DNA from 2 places in the Brevundimonas sp. EU05-FHT14B11 genome. Region 1 is predicted to be linked to the other one. Evidence: riboswitches for the same ligand, from Rfam matches in the RefSeq annotation. Region 1 holds a riboswitch; the other holds the start of a gene.
What was found. A riboswitch is a leader RNA that binds a small molecule or an ion and turns the genes downstream of it on or off. The one in region 1 is predicted to bind S-adenosylmethionine.
Positions count from the first base shown of each region.

Region 2: it holds a riboswitch for S-adenosylmethionine, as region 1 does, so the genes downstream of both, AC3WRV_RS08085 (TonB-dependent receptor plug domain-containing protein) here and metX (homoserine O-succinyltransferase MetX) in region 1, are expected to answer to the same signal.

Region 1 covers NZ_JBYTCY010000001.1:915,746-926,665, reverse strand. The annotation lists gene gltB (glutamate synthase large subunit) at 1-528, opposite strand, end outside; gene AC3WRV_RS04625 (NAD(P)-dependent oxidoreductase) at 525-1,958, opposite strand; gene AC3WRV_RS04620 (TorF family putative porin) at 2,129-2,809, opposite strand; gene AC3WRV_RS04615 (ammonium transporter) at 2,899-4,242, opposite strand; SAM riboswitch class I at 4,497-4,620, shown strand; gene metX (homoserine O-succinyltransferase MetX) at 4,720-5,709, shown strand; gene metB (cystathionine gamma-synthase) at 5,706-6,896, shown strand; gene AC3WRV_RS04600 (homoserine dehydrogenase) at 6,896-8,116, shown strand; gene AC3WRV_RS04595 (TonB-dependent receptor) at 8,176-10,920, opposite strand, start outside.
Region 2 covers NZ_JBYTCY010000002.1:127,410-138,329, reverse strand. The annotation lists gene AC3WRV_RS08110 (sensor domain-containing diguanylate cyclase) at 1-856, shown strand, start outside; gene rpsF (30S ribosomal protein S6) at 1,036-1,428, shown strand; gene rpsR (30S ribosomal protein S18) at 1,441-1,716, shown strand; gene rplI (50S ribosomal protein L9) at 1,718-2,302, shown strand; gene AC3WRV_RS08090 (hypothetical protein) at 2,441-3,874, opposite strand; SAM riboswitch class I at 3,900-4,010, shown strand; gene AC3WRV_RS08085 (TonB-dependent receptor plug domain-containing protein) at 4,304-6,781, shown strand; gene AC3WRV_RS08080 (hypothetical protein) at 6,876-7,250, shown strand; gene AC3WRV_RS08075 (replicative DNA helicase) at 7,494-8,978, shown strand; gene AC3WRV_RS08070 (hypothetical protein) at 9,109-10,239, shown strand; gene AC3WRV_RS08065 (hypothetical protein) at 10,236-10,628, shown strand; gene AC3WRV_RS08060 (discoidin domain-containing protein) at 10,629-10,920, opposite strand, start outside.

The DNA of each region.
Region 1 (10,920 bases):
GGCGCGTTCCAGATCCTCGCCCTCCAGCCCGTCGGGGGCGCTGAGCATGATCTGTTCGATCTCGGGCCGGGTGGCGGCGGCGCGCTGGCCCAGCACTTCGGCGCGGTGCGGCACCTGACGCCAGCCGTACAGCCAGAAGCCGGCGGCCATGACCTCGCGCTCGACGATGGTGCGGGCCTGCTCCTGGGCGCCCAGATCGACGCGCGGCAGGAAGACCATGCCGACGGCGATGGGGCCGGGACGCGGCTCATGCCCGGCGTCGCGCACCTGGGCCTCGAAGAAGGCGCGCGGCAGGCCGATCAGGATGCCCGCGCCGTCGCCGGACTTGCCGTCGGCGTCCACGGCGCCCCGGTGCCAGATGGCCGACAGGGCCTTCAGCGCCAGATCGACGACCTCGCGGCGCGGCTGGCCGTCGATGGCGGCGACCAGGCCGACGCCGCAGGCGTCGCGCTCGGACGCGGGATCGTAGGCGTGGGCGTCGACCAGCTTTTGCCGATCGGCTTCATATTGAACGGGATCAAAGGTCACGCAGCAGCCCTCCGGCGCGAGGACAGCCAGGTATCGATTTCAGCGGCCGCATCCTGACCGTCGCGAACGGCCCAGACGACCAGCGAGGCGCCGCGCACGATGTCACCGGCGGCGAACACCCCCTCCAGCGTCGTCGCCTTGGTGTGGCCCGCCGTGCGGATGGTGCGCCAGTCCGTCAGGGCCAGATCGGGTTCCTGGAACAGGGCCGGCATGTCCTCGGGCTCGAAGCCCAGCGCCTCGATCACCAGGTCGGCGGGCAGGTCGAACTCTCCGCCCGGGACCGGCTCGACCGACCAGCGGCCGTCGGCGGACTGGGCCGCCAGCGCCATGCGCTGGGCGCGCACGCCGGTGACGCCCGAGGCGCCGCCCAGCACGGCGCGGGGGGCGGCCAGCCATTCGAAGACCACGCCCTCCTCCTCGGCGTTCTGGGTCTCGCGCGCGCTGCCCGGCATGTTCTCGCGGTCGCGGCGGTACAGGCAGGTGACCGAGGTCGCCCCCTGGCGGACGGCGGTGCGGACGCAGTCCATGGCGGTGTCGCCGCCGCCGATGACGACCACCTTCTTGCCCGCCGCGTTCAGCGGGCCGTCGTCGAAGGCGGGCACGGCGTCGCCGAAGCCTTTGCGGTTCGAGGCGATCAGATAGTCGAGCGCCGCCACCACGCCGTCGGAGCCGCAGCCCGGCGCCGTCAGCCGACGCGCCTGATAGACGCCGGTCGCCACCAGCACCGCATCGTGGGCGGCGCGCACCTCGGCGAAGGGCAGGGTCCCGCCGACATCGACGCCCAGCCGGAACTCGACACCGCCGTCGATCAGGCGGTCCACCCGACGCCCGACGACATGCTTCTCCAGCTTGAAACCGGGGATGCCGTAGGTCAGCAGGCCGCCCGCGCGGTCGTGCCGGTCATAGACGGTGACCGCATAGCCCGCCGAGCGCAGCCGGTCCGCCGCCGCCATGCCCGCGGGGCCCGCGCCGACGATGCCGACTGACTGGCCCTTCTCCGCGCGCGGGCGGATCGGATCGACCCAGCCGTTCTCGAACGCCATGTCGCCCAGCCAACGCTCGACCGAGCCGATGGTGACCGTCTCCCAGCCCGACTGTTCCAGCGTGCAGGAGCCTTCGCACAGCCGGTCCTGCGGACAGATGCGGCCGCAGATCTCGGGCAGAGTCGAGGTGGCCTCGGACAGACGCCAGGCTTCCTCCGCACGGCCCTCGGCGGCCAGCCTCAGCCAGTCGGGAATGTTGTTCTGCAGCGGACAGCCGGACTGGCAGAAGGGCACGCCGCACTGGGCGCAGCGGCCGGCCTGGCCCTTGCCGGCCTCGGGGGCGAAATTGGCGTAGATTTCGGCGTGATCCTGCACGCGGTCAGCGGCCGGCGTCTTGGCCGGTCCTGTCCTGGGGACGACAACGAAAGTCTGATTCACGGACGCCAAGGCAAGCCCTCTTCGCAACTGCACAAGTTGTAGGGTCTTTGGAAAGGGCGCGCAATTTCCATCCGGATTGTGCGCGAAATGATGAGCTTCAGGAAAAGACAAACCGGCAACGCCTGCCAAGAAGGCAAGACCTTGCCGGTCGCGGTCGGACGGGAGGGGCGTCCGGAGGTCTAGAAGAGGAATTTGATCGTCGCGACGGCGCGATCGTCCGCCAGCGGCGTGTCGACGTCTGCGCCGTGGTAGCGGCCGTCGAGGATGATCTTGTCCGTGATGGCGTAGGCCACCCCGGCGTTCCACGTCGTGTAGTCGTCGCTCACGTCCAGCGCCTGGTAGCCGACCGCGCCGCTGACGGTCCATTTGGGCGCCGGAGTGAAGCTGGCGTTGGCCTCGACATAGGTGGCCTCCTCGTCCACGCCGAAGAAGTCCGGCGAGAAGTAGACGGCGGCGCCCAGGGTCACCGGACCGACAGCCCGCGAGGCGGCGGCCTTGACCTCCAGATAGTCGTAGGCGTTGTCGCGGCCGGCGCCGGCGTAGAGATAGCCAATCACTCCGACGTCGACGGCGAACCCGGCCGCCTCGGTGCGATAGCCGGCGTAGACGTCGACCTCGGCGTCGGTGTCGTCGCCGAAGTCGATGTTGGAGGCCCAAGCCCCGGCGTAGAAGCCGGAGGCGAAGGTCACGTCGACGCCGCCCTGCAGCGCCGGATGCTCGTCGGACTGGCTGAAGCCGCGGAAGACATAGTCGGAGGTCACCGCCACGTTCCAGGCCACCTCGGGCGTCTGGGCCTGGGCGGCGCCGGCGGTGGCGAACAGGGCGGCCGCGACGGCCGCGCTAGCGAAGGCGAGTTTCATAGTCGTATCCCCAATGTTCTCGATGTCGGCACGCGAACGCTTACTGGCGGCCCGGCGCGGGGAGAGAGCCCGCGCCGGGTCTCACGGGATCAGACGGACTCCAGCGCCTCGCCGTGGAGGTGGGTGTCCAGCCCTTCTTCTTCCGCCGCCGGGCTGACGCGCAGGCCGGTGGTGAACTTGCAGATGATCAGGACGACCAGGGTGCCCACCGCGCTGTAGGCGATGGTCCAGCCCAGGCCGATCAGCTGGGTCATGACATTGGCGCCGTCCGACAGGCTGTTGATCGCGGTGGAGGCGAACACGCCGGTCAGCAGGGCCCCGGCCAGACCGCCCGCGCCGTGGATGCCGAAGGCGTCCAGGCTGTCGTCGTAGCGGAGCAGCTTCTTGATCCAGACCGAGGAAGCGTAGCAGACCGGACCGGCGATCAGGCCGATCAGGACGGCGCCCTTGGGATCCACGAAGCCGGCGGCCGGGGTGATGGCGACCAGGCCGGCGACGATGCCGGACAGCACGCCGATCAGCGACGCCTTCTTCTTCTCGATGACCTCGACGATCTTCCAGGTGATGGAGGCGGCCGCGGCGGCCAGGATGGTGTTGATCAGGGCCACGCCCGCCAGGGCGTTGGCGCCGCCCGCCGAACCGGCGTTGAAGCCGATCCAGCCGACCAGCAGCAGGGAGGCGCCGATCATGGTCAGCACCGGATTGTGCGCCACGATCGGCTCCTTGCCGTAGCCTTTGCGGGCGCCGAGGAAGAGGGCGCAGACCAGACCGGCCACGCCGGAGTTGACGTGCACCACCGCGCCGCCGGCGAAGTCCAGCACCCCGGCCGAGCCGAGGAAGCCGCCGCCCCACACCCAGTGGGCGATGGGCGCATAGACCAACAGCGACCAGAGCGCCGTGAACAGCAGCAGACCGGTGTACTTCAGCCGTTCGGCGAAGGCGCCGGTGACCAGGGCCGGGGTGATGATGGCGAAGGTCAGCTGGAAGGACAGGAAGACGAACTCGGGAATGCCCGGCAGCAGGCTGTGCGCCGTCTCCATGCCCACGCCGTTCAGGAAGACGGCCTCGAAGCCGCCGACGAACTGGTTGACGGTGTCGGCCGGATAGCCGCCCAGGCCGCCCGCCTTGCCGAAGGCGATGGAATAGCCGGCGATGAACCACACCAGGGTCGCCACGGCGAAGACGCCGACGGACTGGGTGATGGTCGCGATCACGTTCTTGCGGCGCACCATGCCGCCGTAGAAGAGCGCCAGACCCGGCAGGGTCATGAGCAGGACGAGGGCCGTCGAGGTGGACAGCCAGGCCGTGCCGGCGCCGTCCAGTTCCAGTGGAACCTGGTGCCCCAGAAGCGCGGGCGCCGCCTGGGCCCCCGTCGCGATCACCATGGTCAAAAGGCCGAGCCCAAGAGCCAGGCCGTTGCGAAGTCGAGTCATCTCAATCCCCCAAAAGGACGCCGTTACGCATTTGCGAACTGTTTACCGCACTTGCGAGATACGCAAGTGGGCGGAGGAAGATTCAGGGAAATTTGTTGCGTCTGTAGCGCACCTGAATCCAACATCAGCATTACCGATGCTTCAATAATGATGATAAGGGACGAAATTACCCACGCTGCGGCCACGCTTGGCAATTCGCAGTCGCAGCAATTTTGGGGGATTGACGACAGCGGCCGCGTTCTTCACCGTAAGGACACTCATCAAGACCGGCTGAGGGATAGGCCCTTTGACGCCGGGGCAACCTACCCAGGATCCACCCGATCCTTGGAAAGGTGCCAACTCCTGCGAGGCCTCTTCGGAAGCCGCGAGAGATGAGTGAAGCGACAGGACCCTTGCGGGTCCGACGGACTTCACGGGTCTTTCGTCACAGGTGTTGGTTCGCCCCATCGGTTTCGCTGAGCGGAACCGGAGCGGACAGTGGCGTCCACCGAATGGATCATCGACGAGGCTCCCGGCCGTGACGTGACGGCCGTGATTCCGGCCGACTTCCGGCTGGCCTCGGGCGAGCGTCTGGCGGCGGACACCCTGACGGGACGCCTGCACGGCCCCACCGAGGGCCCGCTGGTGGTGGTCGCCGGCGGCATCTCCAGCGGCCGCTTCGCCGCCAACTGGTGGTCGTGGGCCGTCCGTCACGGCGGCCCCATCGACCTGGACCGCGCCCGCGTGCTGGCCTTCGACCTGCTGCCCGGCAAGACCGATCCGGGCGTCACCATCACCACCGCCGATCAGGCCCGCCTGCTGGTCCTGCTGCTGGACGCGCTGGAGGAGCCGCGCATCGACGCCTTCGTCGGCGCCTCTTACGGCGGCTGCATCGGACTGGCCTTCGCGGCGGACTTCCCCGAGCGGATCGGCGAGCTGGTGGTCATCTCCGCCGCCCACCGCGCCCATCCCGCCGCCACCGCCTGGCGCGGAGTGCAGCGCCGCGTGCTGGCCTTCGCCCGCGACTGCGGCCGCGAGGCGGAGGGCGTTTCACTGGCCCGCGAGCTGGCCATGACCACCTATCGCACCGCCGACGAGTTCGACTGGCGCTTCGCCGGAACGGCCCCGGCGCAGGCCGGCGGCCCCTACCCCGTCTGCGACTATCTGATCGCCCGCGGCGCCGACTACGCCGAAGCCACCAGCGCCGACCGCTGGATCTCGCTGTCGGACTCGCTGGACCGCCACGCGGTCGCGCCCGAGGCGGTGACCTGCCCCCTGACCCTGCTCGGCTTCACCAGCGACCGCCTGGTGCCGATCGAGGACCTGCGCGACCTGGCCGGCCGCGCCCCCGCCCTGCGCCGCTTCGGCGAGGCCGGCTCCATCTTCGGCCACGACGCCTTCCTGAAGGAGCGCGAGCTGGTCGGCCGCACGCTCCACGACGCCCTCTCCCCCCTGTACGCCCGCCAGCCCCGCGAGATCGCCGCATGACCTGTTCCAGTGAAGCCCACCCCTGTACGACCGCCGCCCGGCACGGCGTGAACAACGATCCGGCGCACGGGGCGGTGATGCCGCCGTTGTACCTGTCCTCGAACTACAGCTTCGACGGGCTCGATGGGAAACGGAAGTACGACTACACGCGCTCGGGCAATCCGACCCGGGACGTGCTGGGCGAGACCCTGGCGAAACTGGAAGGCGGCGCAGGCGCGGTGGTGACCGCGACCGGCATGGCCGCGGTGGACCTGGCCCTGTTCTCGCTGGAGCCCGGCGACCTGCTGCTGGCCCCGCACGACCTCTATGGCGGCACCCATCGCCTGCTGTGCGCCCGGGCGCGCCGCAACCATTTCGACGTCCAGTTCGTCGACCAGAACGACCGCGAGGCGCTGGACGCCGCCTTCGCCCTGAACCCCAAGCTGATCCTGATCGAGACGCCCTCGAACCCGCTGATGCGCGTGGTCGACGTGGCCGACATCTGCGCCCGCGCCCACGCCGTCGGCTGCAAGGCGGCGGTGGACAACACCTTCCTGTCGCCGGCCCTACAGAACCCCATCGCCCTGGGCGCCGACCTCGTGATCCACTCGACCACCAAATACATCAACGGCCACTCCGACGTGGTCGGCGGCTGCGTGGTGGCCAAGGACCAGGCCGATCTGGAGCAGCTGACTTGGTGGGCCAACTGCCTGGGCGTGACCGGCTCGCCCTTCGACGCCTATCTGACCCTGCGCGGCGTGCGCACCCTGTTCGCCCGGGTCGAGCGCCAGCAGGCCACGGCGGGCCGCGTCGCCGAATGGCTGGAAGCCCATCCGGCGGTGAAGACCGTCAACTATCCGGGCCTGAAGAGCCACCCGGGCCATGAGATCGCCTCGCGCCAGCAGAAGGGCTTCGGCGCCATGCTGAGCTTCGAGCTGGCCGACCTGGACGCGGTGCGGACCTTCGTCGACCAGCTGGAGGTCTTCACCCTGGCGGAGTCGCTGGGCGGGGTCGAAAGCCTGATCGCCCACCCGACCCTGATGACCCACGCGGCCATGACGCCGGAAGCGCGCCTGACGGCGGGCATCACCGACGGCCTGCTGCGCCTGTCGATCGGGCTGGAGCATCCGGAAGACCTGCTGACCGATCTGTCGGCCGCGCTGGACGCCGTCCTGGCCGCCTCTCCGCTGGAAGCCGAGGCCGCCTGATGACCGCCGCCTCCCTGCCGCTTCCCCGCCCCGCCGCCGGGGCGGACGCCGTCCCGCACGGCGCCGAGGAGCCCGTCGCCCTGCTCCAGCTCGACGTCGCCGACGCGGCCGAGGCCGCCAGCGCCGTCTATCGCGAAGTACGGCGCGGACGCCGGGTCGTGGCCGTCGCCTCGGGCGCCGCCGCCCGCCTGGCCGCCGCCCTGGACGCCATCGGCGTGATCTCGGCCCGGCCCGGTCCGGGCGAGGCGCTGCTGAACGCCCCCGTCTCCATCGTCGCGGGTCCCGAGGCCGCCGTGGCCCATGCCCGGTCCAGGCCCGAGCGTCCGCTGCGCGTGGCGCTGGCCGGCTGCGGCGTGGTCGGCGGCGGCGTGCTGGCGCGGCTGCTGGACGACGACCGCTTCACCGTGGTCGGGGTGCTGGTGCGCGATCCGAAGAAGCCGCGCGACCCGGCCGCGCCCGAAGGCCTGCTGCTGGCCGATCCCGCCGCCCTGCTGGCCCGCGAACCGGACGTGCTGGTCGAGGCCATCTCGGACGCGTCCACCGGACTGGCCCTGATCCGCGCCGCCCTGTCGCGCGGCGTCGATGTGGTCAGCGCCAACAAGCAGGCGGTGGGCGGCGACCTGCCGGCCCTGACCGCCCTGGCCGAGGCCCATGACGCGCGACTGCTCTACTCCGCCAGCGTCGGCGGCGGCTCGCCCCTGATCGAGACCGTGCGCCGGGCCCGCGCCCATGCGCCGGTGGTGCGGATCGAGGCGGTGCTGAACGGCACCTGCAACTTCATCCTGAACCGGCTGGCCGACGGGGTCGCCTTCGACGACGCCCTGACCGGCGCGCGGGAGGCGGGCTTCGCGGAAGAGGATCCGACCGCCGATCTGAGCGGCCTGGACGCCGCGGCCAAACTGGCCATCCTGGCGCACGAGGCGCTGGACGGCGGCCTGACGCCCGAGCGGATCGCCCGCGCGACCCTGGCCGCCGATGCGGTCCTGCCGCCGGGCCGGGTGCGTCAACTGGCGCGGCTGGACGTGCGCACCGACCGCGCCGACGTGGCCTTCGCCGCCGCCGACGGCGACCCCCTGTTCGCCGACCTGCCGGATGAGTGGAACGCCCTGCGCGTCACCACCGGCGACGGCCGCGTCTTCACCGCCCGTGGGCGGGGCGCCGGCCGCATCCCGACGACCGAGAGCGTCTGGGCCGACCTGACCGATCTGGTCGCCGGATAAAAAAGCGCCGCCGACCCGGGTGGGTCGGCGGCGGAGAGTGCGCTTCGGTTCAGGAGTGATCAGAAGCGATAGCGGGCGCCGAAGTAAAACTGTCGGCCGGTGTGGTGGTAGACGGAGGTGCTCTGGCGATCCGCGCCGTCGCCGACGTACTGATGGTTCTCCTCGTCCGTCAGGTTGAGGGCCTCCAGCGTCAGGACCAGTTCGTCGGTCAGATTGTACGAGGCCGAGGCGTCCAGGTTGAACGTCTCCATCTTGCCTTCGACATTGTTGCCGTTCCGGCCGGGCACGTTCTGGATGTAGCTGTCGCGGAAGGCGCCCGAGACCCGCGCCGAGAACGTGTCGTCCTCATAATACACGGTGGCGTTCCACGATTCCGGCGACAGGTTGATCAGGTCAGCCGTCACGAAGGTCGTGCACAGGGCGTTGTTGCAGTAGTCGATCTCGGATTCGACGTGGGTGTAGTTCAGCTGCACGCCGAGGTTTTCCAGCGGACCCGGCAGGAAGGTGAAGGGCTGCTGGTAGCTGATCTCGAAGCCCTTCAGCGGGCCGCCTTCGGTGTTCACCGCGGCGGTCAGCTGGAAGATGGTCGAGGACGAGCAGGTGCCCGTGCAGAAGCCCGGCGCGAAGGCCGACGGGTTCAGCGCGGTCAGGTCCGAATAGGCCAGGTCCTGACGCACGATCTGGATGTAGGTGTCGATGTCCTTGTAGAAATAGGCGAAGGACAGCAGGCTTTCGCGGGCGAAATACCACTCGATGCTGAAGTCGTAGGTGTTGGCCTGGAACGGCTCCAGCTTCACGTTGCCGATCGAGGCCGTGTAGTTCGGCCCGGTGGCGGCCAGCGAGGTGGTCGGCACCAGATAGTTGGTCCCGGCCAGGGTGTTGCCGATCTGCGGACGGGCCATGACCGTGGCCGCGCCGAAGCGGACGATCAGGTCTTCGATCGGCTCATAGCTGATGTTCAGCGACGGCAGGGTGTTGTCGTACTGGTTCTCGCCGGTGACCAGGGTGCCGCCGCCGGTCGAGCTGTAGCCCGAGGCGTTGAGCGTGGTGCTGACCTGACGCACGCCGACGTTGCCGCGGAACGGACGGCCGAACAGGTCGGTGTCCCAGTCCGCCTGCAGATAGACCGCCAGATCGTCTTCGGTGATCGACCGGTTGCCGCCGCGCGCATTGCCGTTGGTGATGCTGGTCAGGCGGAAGTCGCCTCCCGGCACGCCCGTGTCGCAGTTGCAGTAGATGTTGAACAGGCTGGCCAGGGCGCCGAGGTTGGGACGGACCCAGCTGCTGGCCGTGCCCCCGGGGATCAGGTCGGCGCCGAAGCCGGTCAGCACATTGGTGATGTCGGCCATCGTCGTACCGGCCGGAAGCACCGGAACCACGGTCTCGTCCGCGCGGCGGAACTCATAGGAGTCCGAGGTGTAGCTCTTCCAGTTGATGCCCGCCTTGATCGTCAACCAGTCGCTGGCGTCATAGGCGAAGTCGGCCTGGGCCGACTCGAACACGGTGTCGACGCCGTTCGGACGGATGCGGATTTCCGAGCGCGGCACCACGGCGGTCGACGGGCGCCATTCCCAGTTGGCCGGGTTGGCGACATCGAAGCCGTAGCTGATGACCGGGGCGTTGGCGTTGCCGCGGAAGTCCCAGGAGTAGTTCTGGATATTGTTCCGGTCGAGGGTGACCGTGGTCTGGATCGGGTTCTCGAAATTCGACTCCGCGCGCCCGTAGTAGAAACGGCCGTGCAGGCGGTCGGTGAAGTCATGCTCGGCCGTCAGGCTGACCTGCAGGTAGTCGGTCGAGAGTTCGTCGTAGCGGCTCTCGGACCGGACATCGACGTTGTTGAACACGCCGTAGACCAGCATGTTGTTCTGGACGGCGGCGTCCTGGACCGTCACCTGGGGCTGGCCGCCGGCCGCGGCGTTGCGGCTGAAGGACAGGGCTTCGAGGAAGTCCTCCTGGCGGGTCGCGTCCAGCGAGGAATACAGCACGTCCAGAGACAGCACCGTGGTCTCGGCCGGGCGCCATTGCAGGGCGCCGGTGACGCCGAGGCGTTCCTGGCTGTGGGTCAGGCGGCCATAGCGCGGCAGACGCGGGATGAAGACGTTGCTCTGATTGGCCAGGGCGAAGGCCGTGGCGTTCGATCCGGCGGAGGCGAAACCGCCGGAGCTGTTGGTGCCGACGGCCGGCGCCCAGCGCACCGAGCTGAAGCCTTCTTCGAGCAGGTCGCGTTCGCTGTAGGCGAGCGAGATCAGGGCGCCGAACTCGTCATTGGCGCCGAACCGGTCGCTCAGCAGCAGGGCGATGCGCGGATTGTACTGCTCCGACAGGTCGTTGTAGCCGACCTGGGCCGACATGGCGGCGGTGAAGCCGTCGTAGTCGAACGGGCGCGTGGCCTGCAGGTCGACGGTGGCGCCCAGCGAGCCCTCTTCCGTCTCGGCCGCCGCGGTCTTGCGCACGGTGATGGAGTTGAAGAGCTCCGAGGCGAAGACGTTGAAGTCGAAGCCACGGCCCCGGTTGGCGCCGCCCGAGGAGTCGGTGCCGCCGGCGGTGGCCTGGGCCTCCATGCCGTTGATGCGGGTGCGGGTGAAGTCGGCGCCCAGACCGCGAACGGTGATCGAACGGCCTTCGCCGGCGTCACGGTCGATGGCGACGCCCGGGACCCGCTGGATCGACTCGGCCAGGTTCAGGTCGGGGAAATCGGCGATGTCCTCGGCCATGATCACGTCGACCATGCTGGTCTCGCGACGTTTGGCGTCGAGGGCGGCGTTCAGGCTGGCGCGATACCCGGTGACGACGACTTCATCGAT
Region 2 (10,920 bases), on a different contig from region 1:
GCGCATCCGCTACTGCTCTCCGTCCTGCGAAACCGTGCTGGGCTGGACCCCCAAGGCGCTGATCGGCCAGCTGCCCTCGACCTTCGTGATGACGGAGGACCGCGCCGTCATCGCCGACGCCGTCGTCAGGGTGGAGCGCGGCGAGGAGCCGGAGCCGACCACGGTCCGCGTGCTGCGCCCCGACGGCGACATGGTCTGGGTCGAGACCACCACCCGCACCCTGCGCGGCGCCGACGGCCGGCCCACCGAATTCATCCTGGTCATGCGCGACGTCACCGAGCGCCAGGCCCTTCGCCTGCGGCTGGAGCAGGAGGCGGTGACCGATCCGCTCACCGGACTGGCCAACCGCCGGGCCTTCGACAGCGCGGTCGAGCGCGAATGGGCGCGGGCGGTCCGCGACGAGTCCGAGATGTCGCTGATCCTGCTGGACGTCGACTGCTTCAAGGCCTTCAACGACCGCTACGGCCATGCCGCGGGCGACGACGCCCTGCGCCGGGTCGCCGCCGCCATGCAGGGCGTGGTCCGCCGCCCGGGCGACCTAGCCGTGCGCTACGGCGGCGAGGAGATGGCGGTCATCCTGCCCCGCACCCCGGCCGCGGGCGCGGCCCGCGTCGCCCGCACCCTGCGCGAGGCCATCGAGGCGCTGGGCGTGCCGCATGCGGACAGCGCGTTCGGCGTCCTGACCGCCAGCGTCGGGGCGGCCACGGCCGAGGCGGCGGTGGGGCGGACCATCTCCATGCCCGAGGGCCTGCTGATCGGCGCCGACGGCGCGCTGTACAGGGCCAAGGCCAACGGGCGGAACCGGGTCGAGACGGTGGTCCTGCTGGCCCCCAAGGGCGATCGCCGGGCCGCGTGAGCCGCACCGCCTTGCCGCACCGCCGCTTTTCCCCTATACGCCCCGCCTTTCCAGGACCTCGGTCCCGGTGCGGAATTCCAAAGGGTTCGGGAAGTCATCCCGGCCGCCGCCTCGGGAACCATCGTGGAACGGACTTACCCGGTCCGCTCGCGCCGATGTCCACAAGGGAGACTAACCGCATGGCTCTTTACGAGCACACGGTCATGACGCGCCAGGATATCTCGGCGCAGCAGGCCGAAGCGCTGAACGACACCATCAAGGCTCTGATCGAGGAAAACGGCGGTTCCGTCGCCAAGATCGAGTACTGGGGTCTGCGCAACCTGACCTACCGCGTGAAGAAGAACCGCAAGGCTCACTACTCGCTGCTCGCCGTCGACGCCCCTCCGGCCGCCATGGCCGAAGTCGAGCGTCAGCTGTCGATCAACGAAGACGTGCTGCGCTGGCTGACCGTCCGCGTCGAGGAACTCGACCTGGAACTGTCGCCGCTGCTGGCCCGTCGTGAACGTGAGCGTGAACGCGAACGTGAGCGTGGTCCCCGCGACGACGCCCCCGCCGCCGAAGCGACCTTCTAAGGAGTTCGGAACATGACCGACACCACCGCCCCCTCCCCGGGCGCGCCGGCCGGCTCCGGCCCGGCCCGTCGCCCGTTCTTCCGCCGCCGCAAGGTGTGCCCGTTCTCCGGCCCGAACGCGCCGAAGATCGACTACAAGGACGTCAAGCTGCTGCAACGCTACATCAGCGAACGCGGCAAGATCGTCCCGTCGCGCATCACGGCCGTTTCCCAGAAGAAGCAACGCGAGCTGGCCAAGGCCATCAAGCGCGCGCGCTACCTGGCCCTCCTGCCCTACGTGGTGAAGTAAGATGAAGGTCGTTCTGCTGGAACGCGTCGATAACCTCGGCGCCATCGGCGACGTCGTCACTGTCAAGGACGGCTTCGCCCGCAACTTCCTTCTGCCGCGCGACAAGGCCCGCCGGGCCACCGCCGCGAACCTGAAGGCGTTCGAACTCGACCGCGCCGCCATCGAGGCCCGCAACGAGAAGAACAAGACCGACGCACAGAAGGTCGCCGACAAGATCGACGGCCAGACCTACGTCATGATCCGTCAGGCCGGCGAAACCGGTCAGCTGTACGGATCGGTCGCCGGTCGCGACGTCGTCGAAGCCGTTCAGGCTGAAGGCGGCAAGATCGAGCGCTCGCAAGTCGTGCTGAACGTTCCGATCAAGACGCTGGGCGTCCACGAAGTGCTGGTTCGCCTGCACGCCGAGGTCCAGGCCACCGTCAAGATCAACATCGCCCGTTCGGCCGACGAAGCCGAGCGTCAAGCCAAGGGCGAGGACGTGATCAAGTCGGCCTACGACGAAGACCGTGAAGCCGCCGCCGAACAGGCCGCGGACATGGTCGCCGGCGGCGCCGGCCAACAGGACGGTCTCGGCTCCGAAGCCTGAGTTCAGTCCTGATACTGAAAAGACACGGCGGCGCAGGAGCGATCCTGCGCCGCCGAACTTTTTTCGGGCGGGAGACGACGCGGGCGCAGTTGCAGGCCAGGGCGCGCTTCCCCCGTTCCGGACGATCCCTCTGCGGGGTCACCGCGACCGGGGCTCTTCCCGCATCATCGCCGTGTAGAGCTTCAATGCGGCCCTGTCGCCGCGCTTCGCCCCCTGGAAGAGGATTTTGTAGGCCGCCGTCATGGCCGCGGTCAGGCCGCCCGTCGCGATGGCGGTCAAGGGCGCCGGATCCACCAGGGCTGACGAGGCGCCGCTCAGAACGAACGCCAGCGAGGGGTCTGTGAGGTTGGACAGGAAGGAAGACTTCCGGACCCTTTCCCGAAGCCCCGCGGCGCTCGCGCGCAACTCCTCCCGCACGATCGTCTGGGCCGCCGCGTCCGAGAGAACCTGGTCGCGACCCGCCAGCCGGACCGCACGAAGCGCGCGCGAAAGATCATCGCGCCAGATCGCGAAGGCCTCTTCTTCAGCGTGTATGCGCGCCAGGTCCTGATCGTCGATGCGCGAGACATCCATCAGGTAGTCGTTGAACAAGGTTCCAACCCACTGATGGGTCACGTCGAGCGTCTTCGCGCTTTGCCGGAACTTCAGAGCCAGATAGTCGACCATGGCGGGGTGGGTGCAGACCAGCTCCGTCCCGGCTTCCCCGGCGATGCAGAGGTCGATGTTCACGTTGTTGATCGGGAAATAGTACCGGAAGTCCTCGACGGCGTTCTCGTTCATATCGAGAAGCCCGATACCGAGGGGTCTCTTGGCGAATGGATCATACCTTTGGACGGTGTCTATGAGGTCCTGATCGTACCAATCTTTCCCTGTCTGAGTGTCTTCGAATCCATCCTGATGCGGATAGTAGGCGAAGGCGAAGGCATCGCCGTCAAACGCGTAACCGGCGGATAATTCCAGAGCCTTCGAATAGGGAATTACATTGATCAGATCAGCGTCGAACAAGGGTTGCATGCCCAAAAGCTGGCGCAGCTCCCAGTCCAGGCCGGAATAGTTGTGCTCATCTTCCCGATGTTGGTTCGGATCGTAGGTCCGGATCGTGACGTCCACTGTCTTGTGGTACAGCAGCAGCCTTCTGATGAAGGTCGGATCCAGCTTGTCGTAGTCCGCGTAGGACTGATATTCGCCGGAGAAGGTGCGCGACGCTTCGAGAAAGCCGGCGCCCGGTTCGCCGCCACGGGGCGCCCAGGCGCGATCGACCTCCAGCAGTTCATAACCCAGCTCGCGACGCTGCTCTTTCGGCAAGGCCTCGAGCGCCGCGATCATCGCCTCGGGACGATCCTCGCGAAGGAAGTTCCGGTAGGCGATGAGGCGATGCATGGCGATGAGCCCCGGGCGGGTGAGAGCGCCGAGGGTCGCCAAGTCTCCGGACAAACGCAACTCTCGGTGGTCGCGGCCGGCGTCAGAAAAACCCGGAAACAGAGGAAGCGCGGCCTCGAGTGCCAAAAAGACACGGCGGCGTAGGGGAAACTCTGTGTCGCCGAACTTTTTTCCGGCCGCCGCTTGACGCATTTATGACGCATCGCAATATCGCATCTGCTCATCGAGACCGGCTGAGGGATAGGCCCTTTGACGTCGGGGCAACCTGCGGACCTCCGTAAGGTGCCAACTCCTTCGGGACCCCTCCCCGGGTCACGGCAGATGAGAGCCCGGCCACAGCCGGACTCCCTCCATCTGTCACCGCAGGCGTTCCCGACAGAGCAGGAGACGATCATGCGCGCCTTCCAGGCTCACCTCCCGACCGTCCACGCCCCCGGCCTCGTTGCGCCGCGCGACCTCATGCGCTGCGCGGGTCCGATGCGATGTCGCCGTTCGCTGTAATCGGCTGACCACCCGGTTTCACACCGGACCTGAACACCCAGAACGCAAGCCCGGACCCCCGGCGATCGCTGCGCGCGACGCTGACCGGAGACCTGCGCCTCATCGAGAAGAGAGCCTCCCATGACCCCCTCCCCCCGTTTCCGCCTGACCCTGTTCGCCGCCGCCTCGGCCACCGCCCTGCTGGCGGGGGCCGCCCAAGCCCAGACTGCTTCCCAGACCGCTCCCCAGAGTTCGCCGCCGCAGACCGAAGCCACCCAGATCGACGACGTCGTCGTCACCGGCACCCGGGTGGTCGGCCGCTCGCGCCTGGACACCGTCGCGCCGGTGGACGTCGTCACCGCCGAGACCCTGCAGCAGCGCGGCTCGACCGAACTGGCGACCCAGCTGTCGGCCAGCGTCCCGGCGCTGAACTTCCCCCGCCCGTCCGCCACGGACGGCACCGACTCCATCCGGCCCGCCACCCTGCGGGGCCAGGGGCCGGACCAGACCCTGGTGCTGGTCAACGGCGTCCGCCGGCACGCCACCGCCCTGGTCAACACCAACGGCTCGGTGGGCCGGGGTTCGGCCGCCGTCGACCTGAACGCCATCCCCAGTTCCGCCATCGAGCGGATCGAGGTGCTGCGCGACGGCGCCGCGGCCCAGTATGGATCCGACGCCATCGCCGGGGTCCTGAACCTGCGTCTGCGGGAAGCCTCCAGCGGCGGCGGCGCGACCGTCACCTACGGAAGCTATCTGACCGACTACAGCGGCTACTACGGCCGGAACGACGACATCTCGGACGGCGAGAGCCTGACCGTTTCGGGCTGGCAGGGCTTCGGCCTGGGCTCGGACGGCTTCATCACCGCCTCGATCGAGTATCGCGACCGCGAACGCACCAACCGCAGCGACATCGACCCGCGCTACGCCCCGGCCCGCGTTCGCGGCGGCCAGGGCGATCCGGAGTCCGAGGACCTGGCCATCTATCTGAACGCCGGCAAGCCGCTGGCGGCGGGCTGGGAGGCCTACGGCTGGGCGGGCTACCAGACGCGCGACGCCTCGGCCGCCGCCTTCTACCGCACGCCCGACGACAACGCCCAGAACCCCGCCTATCCGGGGCCGGGCCGGATCTATCCGGACGGCTACCTGCCCTACATCCTGACCGACAGCACCGACTGGACCGCCGCCGCCGGCGTGCGCGGCCAGGCCGGCGGCTTCGACGTGGACATCAACGTGGGCTACGGCCGCAACGAGATCGAGTTCGGGGTCGAGAACACCCTGAACCCGTCGCTGGGGCCGACCTCGCCCACGAGCTTCGACGCGGGCTCCCTGACCTATGACCAGCTGGTGCTCGGCATCGACGCCGCGCGCCAGTACGAGGTGGGGCTGTACGGCCCGCTGAACGTCGCCTTCGGCCTGGAGGCGCGCCAGGAAAGCTATCAGATCGGCGCGGGCGAGCCGGGCTCCTACCAGCGCGGGACCTTCCTCAACATCGGCGGCACGGATCTGAGCTGGGGCTCGCGCGGCTTCACCGGCTTCACCCCCGCCAACGAGGTGGACGAGGACCGGCACAACGTCGGCGTCTACATCGACCTGGAAGGCGAGGTGTTCGAGAATTTCACCGTCTCGGCAGCCGCCCGGTACGAGGACTATTCCGACTTCGGCGACAACGTCTCGGGCAAGCTGGCGGCGCGCTACGACTTCACACCAAGCTTCGCCGTCCGCGGCGCGGTCTCGACCGGCTTCCGGGCGCCCAGCCTGCAGCAGCAGTACTTCACCCAGACGGCCATCCTCTACATCTCCAACGTCCCGTACGAGACCGGCACCTTCCCGTCGGTGAGCCCGGTGGGATTGGCGCTGGGCGGCACGCCGCTGGAGGCCGAGACCTCGACCAACTATTCGCTGGGCGTCGTCTACCGGAAGGGCGCGTTCGAACTGACGGCCGACGCCTACCGCATCGACGTGGATGACCGCATCGTCCTGTCGGAGACCCTGACCGGCAGCGCCACGGCGGCGGTCGGCACCAACGCCCGGGCCATCTTCGACCTGCTGCAGCCCTACGGCGCCTCCGCCGCCCGCTTCTTCATCAACGGGGTGAACACCGAGACGACCGGCCTGGACGTGGTGGCGCGCTACCGGATCGACGAGGGCTTCGGCCGGCTGGACTTCACGCTGGCGGCCAACGTCAACGACTTCAAGGTGACCAAGACCCCGACCACGGCCTCGGGCATCCTGCCCACGCCCGTCTCCCTGTTCGCGCGCCAGGCCACCCTGCGGTTCGAGGAAGGCACGCCGCCGTGGAAGGTCGTGGCCCAGACCGACTGGAGCAAGGACAAGTTCGGCGGGACGATCCGCGTCACCGGCTTCGGCGACGTGCTGGCCCCCGGCGCGACGGCGGCGACCGACCTGCAGCTGGGCGAATCCCTCGTCGTCGATCTGGAGGCCCGTTACAGCCTGACCGACCGGGTCACCCTGGCCGTCGGCGCCGACAACGCCTTCGATGAGTACGCCGAACAGATCCTGCCGGCGAACAACACCTCGGGGGCCTTCCCCTTCTCCAACTTCTCGCCGTTCGGCTTCAACGGGCGCTTCGTCTACGCCCGCGTCGCCCTGAACTGGTGACGGCGGCGGCGCGGACGGTTCGCCGTCCGCGCCATCGACCGTTGTTTCGCCATAAAATCCGCCGACAAGCTGAGCCGTTCTGAGGGAGCGGGTCATGCGTGCGGTTCTGACGGCGGTTCTGGCCGCCTGTCTCTTCGTGGGGTCGGCGTCGGCCCAGTCCGGCATGACGCTGGACGACTTCGTCACGCGCGCCAACCGCATCCCGCTCAATCCCACGGCCATGCTGCGGCCCGACGCCCACCGCCTGAAGGGCGAGGCCGAACGGGCGTTCCGCACCGTCGGGACCGAGATCGAGACGGCCCGCGCCGCCGGCCGGACGCCGCCCGCCTGCCCGCCCGAGCAGATCAACCTGAACGTCCGCCAACTGCTGGCCCACCTGAACGCGATCCCCCAGGCCCGCCGCCAGCGCATGAGCGTCACGGACGGCATCCGGTCGTGGATGGGGTCGCGCTATCCCTGCCCGGGCTAGAGCGAAATCGGTTGAGTTGGACGCCGTCCAACTCGGCTCAGATTTCGCTCCAGCATAATTCTGGAGCCTGATTCACGGCGTCGGTGAAATCGCGAAGCGATTCCACCTCAACCGATCAGGCTCCAAGCCGTTAACTGATCCGGTTACGGAATTCCGGACTGCCCACAGCGCCTCGTCATCTGTCCCCGACCACGGGTGCGTCCAAGCATGACGCATCGCCCTGGTAAGGGCATGAGCATGACGATGAACGCCTTCGCTCCCGCCGCCTTTCCGTCGATGGATTCCGGGTCCATCAGCTCGCTGCCGCACAACCTTGAGGCGGAGCAGGCGCTGCTCGGCTCCCTGATGTTCGACAACGGGGTGTTCGAGCGGCTGAGCGACCGGCTGCGGGGCAGCCATTTCTACGAGCCCTTCCACCAGCGGCTCTACGAGGCGATCGAGGACCACATCCGTCAGGGCATGCTGGCCGAGCCCACCATCCTGATGGAGCGGTTCAAGCAGGACCCGGCCTTCCAGGAGTTCGGCGGCCTGCGCTACCTGGCCGATCTGGTCGACCGCGCCCCGCCCGGCGCCAACGCCCCCGACTACGCCCGCGTGGTCTACGACCTGGCCCTGCGCCGCGACCTGATCCGCATCGGCGGCGAGATCATCAAGGAGGCGCCGAACCCCGAGACGCCCGCCGACGAGCAGATCGAACAGGCCGAACAGACCCTCTATTCGCTGGCCGAGACGGGCAAGCCGTCCTCCGGCTTCGTCAGCTTCTCGCACGCCCTGTCCGGCGCCGTGCAGATGGCCGCCGAGGCCTATCAGCGCGACGGCAAGCTGGCCGGTCTGGCCACCCACCTGGACGACCTGGACTCCAAGCTGGGCGGGCTGCATCCGTCCGATCTGCTGATCCTCGCGGGCCGTCCGTCGATGGGCAAGACGGCGCTGGCCACCAACATCGCCTTCAACGTGGCGCGCTCCTATCGCTGGGAGCCGACGCCCGAGGGCCGCAAGACGGTCAACGGCGGGGTGGTGGCCTTCTACTCGCTGGAAATGAGCGCCGAGCAGCTGGCCATGCGTATCCTGGCCGACGCCTCGGGCGTGTCGTCCGACAAGCTGCGCAAGGGCGAAATCGACGCCTCGGACTTCGGCAAGATCCGCGACGCGGCGGTCGAGATCGGCGAGAGCCCGCTCTACATCGACGCCACCGGCGGCCTGTCCATCTCCAAGCTGGCCGCCCGCGCGCGGCGGCTGAAGCGGATGGAGCACGGGCTGGACCTGATCATCGTCGACTACCTGCAGCTCATCACCACCGGCGAGAACAGCCAGAAGAACCGGGTGCAGGAAGTGTCCGAGATCACCGGCGGTCTGAAGGCCCTGGCCAAGGAACTGTCGGTGCCGATCATCGCCCTGTCGCAGCTCTCGCGTCAGGTCGAACAGCGCGAGGACAAGCGACCCCAGCTGTCCGACCTGCGGGAATCGGGCTCGATCGAGCAGGACGCCGACTGCGTGATGTTCGTGTACCGCGAAAGCTATTACCTGGGCCGGGCCGAGCCCAAGGAGGGCACCGAGGAACACCTGCAGTGGCAGCAGGACATGGACCGGCTGGAGCACCAGGCCGAGGTCGTCATCGGCAAGCAGCGCCACGGCCCCATCGGCATCGTCAAGCTGAGCTTCGACGCCGACACCACCAAGTTCGGCAACCTGGCCCACGGCCAGGGCTACAGCAGCAACTACGAGTGATCGGGCGGGCGCGGTGGCCGTAGGGATCGTGGGGAGCGCGTCCGCACGCCGCACGCGCCGCGGTTGACTCACTCCCGCCCGAAGATAGGCTAACCCGCGTGTCGTCTGGGGAGACGACTTGGGGGGTATCATGCGAAATCTTGTCGTCAGCGCGCTTGTCGCGTCGTCTCTCGCCGCCTGCGCGACAGCGCCGGTGCCGAACATGCGTCCGCTGAACGCGGAACAGGCCGCGGCGATGGGGCCGACCCCCATCGTGGTGGTCGAGGACAACAACGGCGTCGCCAAGACCTGGTTCGCCCAGGACAGCTCCGCCGCCGGCGCAGGCTACGGCCTGATCGGCGCCCTGGTCACCGCGACCATGGATGCGATCATGAACTCCTTCCCGGCCCGGCGCGCCGGCAAGGTCTCCGACGAGATCGCCGAGGTCATGCCGGTTGATGAGATCAACGCCTCGCTGGCCGAGCAATTCCGCCGGCAGATGGCCGCGGCGTCGGGCGGGACCGGCGTCGTCTTCTCGGAAGTGTCCACCGTCCAGAAGCTCACCGCGCCCGAGCCGCTCAACGATACGGTCGAGATCGACGCCGACTACCGCCTGTCCGAGGACGCCAGCACGCTGCAGGTGATCGTGACGATCAGCTATCTGAATCCGGCGATCCCATATGTGACCCCCTATACCTTCGAAGGGTCGCCGCCGAAGTCCGAACTGTCGGGCCCGACCTATCGGAACACCTTCACCTACAACTCGCGCCAGCTGCCGATCCCGGTCCTGACGCCGGACCTGCGCGAGCGTCTGATCGCCTCCATCCACGAGAGCGCCCGCGACGAGAACGGCGCCATGCCGGTGGAAGGCACCGACGCCTTCAAGGCCATGAACAAGGAGCTGGAGCAGGCCCGCGACGACGAGCTGACCAAGGGGGAGATCGGCATCTTCCTGGCCCGCGAATGGATCAAGGACAACGGCGCCCTGCTGCGCGCCGAGATCGAGAACGCGCACGTCTTCATCGCCCGCTATACGCTGCTGGACCTGAACCGGACGGCGGTGCCCAGCCTGACCGGCCAGGATGAACTGGTCGAGACCCTGCCCGACGGCCGCACCGTGCGCCGCATCGGCGCCGGGACCATCACCGGCTCCTACGTCTCGTCGCCGGCCGAGGTCGTGGGCTTCACCACCTATGGCAACACCATGAGCATCGCGCGCGTGCACCAGGACCGCATGACCGCGATCCGCGAGGCCGCCCGCCCGTCGCGCCGCTCGCGATGAGCGGCGTCGCCCGGACGGTGGCCCTCATCGCCCTGGCGGGCCTGGGCGCCGGCGGGTGCATGACCGATCATGGCTACGTCATGATCGGCGGCCCCGAGAAGGCCTACTACGGCTATCTGGACACGCCGACGGCGGACGGCGGCCACACCGTCCGCGTCATCCGGCCCGATCCTGACACCGCCATGGCCTACTGGGAACGGCGGGCGCAGGAGCTGTGCGGCGGCAAGGTGAAGCGCAAGATCATCCACACCGCGGTGCGCCCGACGGTGCTGTACGAGCACTACGGCGGGCGGCCCGGCGACTTCAACGTCGAGGGGATGGTCTACTGCGAGGGCGAGGCCGCTCCGGCTGCCGAGCCCGTCGTCGAGGTCCCGCCCGCCGCCTCCTGATCAGCGCAGCTCCACCCGGCGCGCGCCGGCGGGGATCTTCAGCTCCCCGTCGGCGAAGGCCGCCGCGCGGCCGTCGATCCGCACGGCGGCCGGCGGCGTCTGGCCCTTCGGCCACGGGATGACGAACCCGCCCGGCGGCGTCACGCCCGGCTCCAGCGTCAGCACGAAGCCGCGTCCGTCCCGGCGCAGGCGATAGGTCAGCGACCCGTAGGGGGTGCGCACCGCGCGGACCCCGACGCCTTCGCCCTCCAGCCAGGCGGTCGGCACGCCGGCGGCCAGCATCAGGGCGTGG